DNA from 2 places in the Halobacillus ihumii genome. Region 1 is predicted to be linked to the other one. Evidence: predicted binding sites of a transcription regulator. Region 1 holds the regulator's gene; the other holds the start of a gene.
What was found. The regulator NrdR, encoded in region 1, represses ribonucleotide reductase genes. The targets are predictions, from matches to a motif close to AACACNATATATNGTGTT.
Positions count from the first base shown of each region.

Region 2: G6R08_RS01350 (vitamin B12-dependent ribonucleotide reductase) is a predicted target of NrdR. The motif match lies at 1,111-1,128, and genes of this name have one in related genera.

Region 1 covers NZ_CACVAO010000001.1:501,730-504,205, reverse strand. Annotated here, with positions in the region: gene speD (adenosylmethionine decarboxylase) at 12-389, shown strand; gene G6R08_RS02675 (cytosolic protein) at 561-941, shown strand; gene nrdR (transcriptional regulator NrdR) at 975-1,439, shown strand; gene G6R08_RS02665 (replication initiation and membrane attachment family protein) at 1,489-2,476, shown strand, end outside.
Region 2 covers NZ_CACVAO010000001.1:252,386-254,861, reverse strand. Annotated here, with positions in the region: gene gcvPB (aminomethyl-transferring glycine dehydrogenase subunit GcvPB) at 1-294, shown strand, start outside; gene G6R08_RS01355 (rhodanese-like domain-containing protein) at 428-808, opposite strand; gene G6R08_RS01350 (vitamin B12-dependent ribonucleotide reductase) at 1,207-2,476, shown strand, end outside.

The sequences.
Region 1 (2,476 bases):
GGGATCCTAAAATGGATACAATGGGAAGACATGTTATTGCCGAATTATGGGATTGTAATGAAGATAAATTAAACGATATGTCATATATCGAACAAACTTTTGTAGATGCAGCACTTAAAGCAGGAGCGGAAGTGAGGGAAGTTGCCTTTCATAAATTTGCTCCACACGGGGTCAGCGGGGTTGTTATTATTTCAGAGTCACATTTAACGATCCATAGCTTTCCAGAGCATGGATATGCAAGTATTGATGTGTATACTTGTGGTGATCGTATCGACCCTAATGTTGCAGCAGAATTTATTATCAAAGCGTTAGAGGCTGGCCGCAATGAAACAGTGGAAGTTCCAAGAGGAATGGGGCCTGTTGAAGTGCAGCAGTCTCGTGCTCTATAGGGATTTTGAAGTCGTACAGTTTATGCTGTGCGGCTTTTTTGTTGGTTGAATTGGTCATGATTACACCTTTCAAGTTCCGTGCCTTCCTCGGTAACCTTCACTTTTCTTTTTACTAAAACGTGTTAAAATATAATCAGATGATGTCGAATTTGTTTTGAAGGAGTAAGGTATGTGAAATCATTTATTTCCAGGTATTTAAGTAATCATGCAGAAACAGGGGAAGATCCTCATGATAAGAGACTCAAGACACACTATTATAAAGCCAAGAAGGATGATGTGTTCAGAGCGGTAATAGATTTATTTCCTGCTCCTTCCGAGAAAGCAGCTGTTTCAAATGAACGTGGTGAGATTACTGTGAACTATAAGGGAAGCAGAAAAGCTTTTATCGTAGCAACCATTATTATGGTGCGCCCATTTCAAACCTCTGTTGATTTTTCTGTGACGAGTGATTCAGGCGGCCCAGTAGACTTTGGATTCAGCGACAGATTAATTCTTCAGCTTTATGAACAGCTTGATCGTCAGTTTCCTTCCCTGAAATCGTCGGAAAGATGAGAATGAATCGAAGAACATGTGGAGTTGATTGTATTGAAATGCCCAAATTGCCACTATAAAAGTACGAAGGTGCTGGATTCGAGGCCAATCGAGGAAGGACATTCGATCAGGCGGAGAAGGGAATGTGAACAGTGTGATTTTCGTTTTACGACCTTTGAAAGGATTGAGGAAGTTCCCTTAATCGTCGTAAAAAAAGAAGGAACTAGAGAAGAATTCAGCCGTGAGAAACTTATGCGTGGACTAATACGTGCTTGTGAAAAAAGACCGGTTGCTGTTGAAAAATTGGAAGCTGTGACTCTTGATATTGAGAAGGAATTGAGAAATCGCGGAGTCTCAGAAGTACAAAGCAAGGATATTGGTGAAATGATTATGGGGCGCCTTTCAGGAATTGATGAGGTTGCTTATGTTCGTTTTGCCTCAGTATATCGTCAATTTAAAGATATTAATGTTTTTATAGATGAACTGAAAGAATTAATTAAACATGAAGATAAAGGATGAGCCGGACTGTGGCTCATTTTCTTTTTCAGATAAAGGGGGGATCTTACCCATGGATCGATATATAGGAAAGCTTTTACCAATAGACGGATTTACAATCATTCAAACAGGTTCAGCTCCTCAATCCGCTCAATCGTCGTTAACCCATTTATATCAACCTCTAATAGGAAAGCTTGCTATTTCCTTATATCAATTTTTAGTAAATGAAGAGGAAACGTGCGACCAGGGGCTTGTCCAATCCCACCATGCAGTCATGGCATTTCTGTCGACCCCTTTAGATCAAATCTATAAGGCCAGGCAAAAGCTCGAGGCGTTAGGTCTATTGCGAACATATTTATCTAAAAAGGAATCAACAACTGTTTACCTATATGAAATCAGATCCCCATTTTCCCCGGAGGAATTTTTTAATGATGATATGCTTTCCTTGTTGTTGAGACATGAGATGGGTGAAGATAAATTTAATTCATTGCGCAGTCGTTTTTCTAAGCCCTCTATTTCTTTGGAAGATTATGAAGAAGTAACGGAGACATTTGATCGTGTATTTCATGGAGTCTACCCCTCTTCAGCTTTATTGGATCAGCAAAAACAATCAGCGCAGCGAAGAGAGGGTACTGGAACTCGCGGGCCGGCCATTTTGGACAGCCGTGTAGATTTTAATTGGCTGCATCATGCCTTAAAGCAGAGAATGTATCCGAGTGAAAAGATTCTTACAGGGGATCACCGCCGGATTATTTCACAGCTTGTAGCGTTATATAACTTAACGTCCAGTGAAATTGAACGGGCGATTATCTGGGCGATTAATGAGGAGAATGAATTGATTGTCGAGGAACTTAAAGCTGCCTGTCATGACTTTATAAAAGATCGTCCCGCTGGAGACAATGGAAGTATTGACGAGCGTGAAAAAGTTCCTGGCTCCAGCCAAGAATCTGGGAGTAAGGAAGAGCAATTTATTCAATTACTCGAGGAAATCTCACCAAGGGAACTGTTAGAGGATTTATCTAGCGGTAATCAAGCCTCTGAACAGGAAATGAAAATAATCC
Region 2 (2,476 bases), 250 kb from region 1:
AAGAAACTTGGGGTACGTACGCTTGATATGGCGAAACGATTGCTTGACTTTGGATATCATCCACCAACTATCTATTTCCCAATTAATGTGGAAGAAGCGATGATGGTGGAGCCGACAGAAACGGAGTCTAAAGAAACCTTAGATGAATTTGTTGATGCGATGATTCAAATTGCAAATGAGGCGAAAGAAGATCCAGAACGGGTTCAAAACGCTCCTCATACTACGATCGTAAGTCGTATGGATGAGACGACAGCTGCTAGAAAGCCAGTTCTTCGCTACATTAAAGAAGACTAATAGGGATTAAAAAGGAGGAGTATTCCTGAGCTTTCTCCGGAATACCCCCTTTCGTCATCTATTCTTTCTGCTTTTGTATTTTAAGTGACACTAAAAAGGACGGCCCTTTGAATGTGAAGGTGCCGTCCTTTACTTATTTTTTCACTTTGATCTTACCTGTCCATTTTTTAAAGCCGCCTTTAAGTTGATTAAGGTCTTGATAACCTTTTTTATTTAACATAAGAGCAGCTCTGGATGAGCGTGTGCCATTTTGACAATAGAAATAAACAGGCTTGTCTTTACGGATTTCAACAAGACGATTTCTCATTTGAGATAAAGGAATGTTTCTTGCGCCTAATATATGGCCGCCATCGAATTCCTTCGGTTCCCGAACGTCAATCAGTTGGGCCTTTCTGTATCCTTGGCGGAATTCGTCTTCCGTTAGTGTGGTCAAGACTTTATTTGCTTTGATAAACCGGAATACACCGAATGCAATTATGATGACAAGGCCGCCTATTAATATCCAGAGTTCCATTCTCTATATACCCCCTCTTCCATTCTCTATTATATGGGGGAATGCGCTGGTTTTCAAAGAATTTTTATAGCACATGAATGTAAAATAAAAATTCTTTGAGCATGTTATCGAATTCAAAACGTCTATTTAGGCATTTTATTAATTTCTAGAGATGCAACAAAGGAAAAAGTTAATGAGTTAGAAAAAAAGGGGTTCTTGCTTTTATTAGCTTTCTTTTTCTTTTATTTTTGCAAAATTATTAGATTGACAAAATCGCCTAAACTTGATTGAAACACAAGATATGGAGAAAAATTCTTAATTCGAATACAATATATTGATTAACTTTTTACAGATGTGGTATGTTACTTATAGACTTATGAAACAAGCCATCTGTTAATTGGTGAAAGGGAGATGTGTACATGAAGACAACAACCACAGGGAATACGTCATCAAGGTTGAATGTCGACCGGTTGAACGCGGATATCCGTCAATTTGATCAAGTCCATGAAATTACACGAGATATGCACTTAACTCACAGCGGAGTATCACGATTAGTAATGCTTGATCGTTATGCATTTAAGGATACTGAGAAGCTGACATTGTCGGAAGGGGATTTTGTTGTCCTTACCGTTAAAGATGATCCGAAATTCCCCGCGAGAGGCTTTGGTTTTATCGAGTCTATCGATTGGGAAAATCACAAGGCAAAAGTAAGAGTTGAGGAAGAGTTCATCAATGTGCTTGATAAAGAAGAGGAGCGGGAATCTGGTTTGATTACGAGAAACCTGGATACGATTGATAAGCCGCTTGAAGTATTCTATGAGCAAATTGCTTTAAGGAACGCAACTGGACTATCAGCCGTGGAAGTTGATGAAGAAAAGAAGGGAAAAAGCTTCAACGACTTTTATGAGGAGCTCTCGAATCTCAACTTTATTCCAGCGGGACGAGTTCTTTACGGAGCAGGTTCGAATACGGATGTGACGTACTTTAACTGTTACGTGATGCCCTACATTCAAGATTCACGTGAAGGAATTTCTGACCACCGTAAGCAAGTGATGGAAATCATGTCCCGTGGTGGTGGTGTAGGTACAAATGGTTCTACCCTAAGGCCGCGGAATACACTAGCGAGGGGCGTTAACGGCAAATCTTCAGGGTCAGTGTCCTGGCTGGATGATATTGCAAAGCTGACTCATTTAGTGGAGCAAGGCGGTTCAAGACGTGGGGCACAAATGATTATGTTATCAGATTGGCATCCTGACATTATTGAATTCATCATCTCAAAAATGCAGAATCCGCGAATTCTGAGATATTTAATTGAGAACACCGAAGACGAACAGATTAAAGCACTTGCTGAAGAAAAGCTTAAATTTACCCCTTTAACGGAAACAGAGAAAGATCTGTATCAAAGCGTGGTCAACTATAAAACTATGCCCGGACAAGGTGGATTCACTGAGAGCAGCCTTCGTGAAGCTCAGGAAAAACTACAGACAGGCGGTACTTATTCTGTCCATAATCCTGAATTCCTGACTGGGGCGAACATTTCTGTATGTATTACGAAAGAATTTATGGAAGCCGTTGAAAACGATCAAGAATATCGCCTGCGTTTTCCAGATGTAGAAAGCTACTCTAAAGAAGACATGGCCACTTACAATGCCGAATGGCAGGAGAGTGGTGACGTACGAGAGTGGGAAG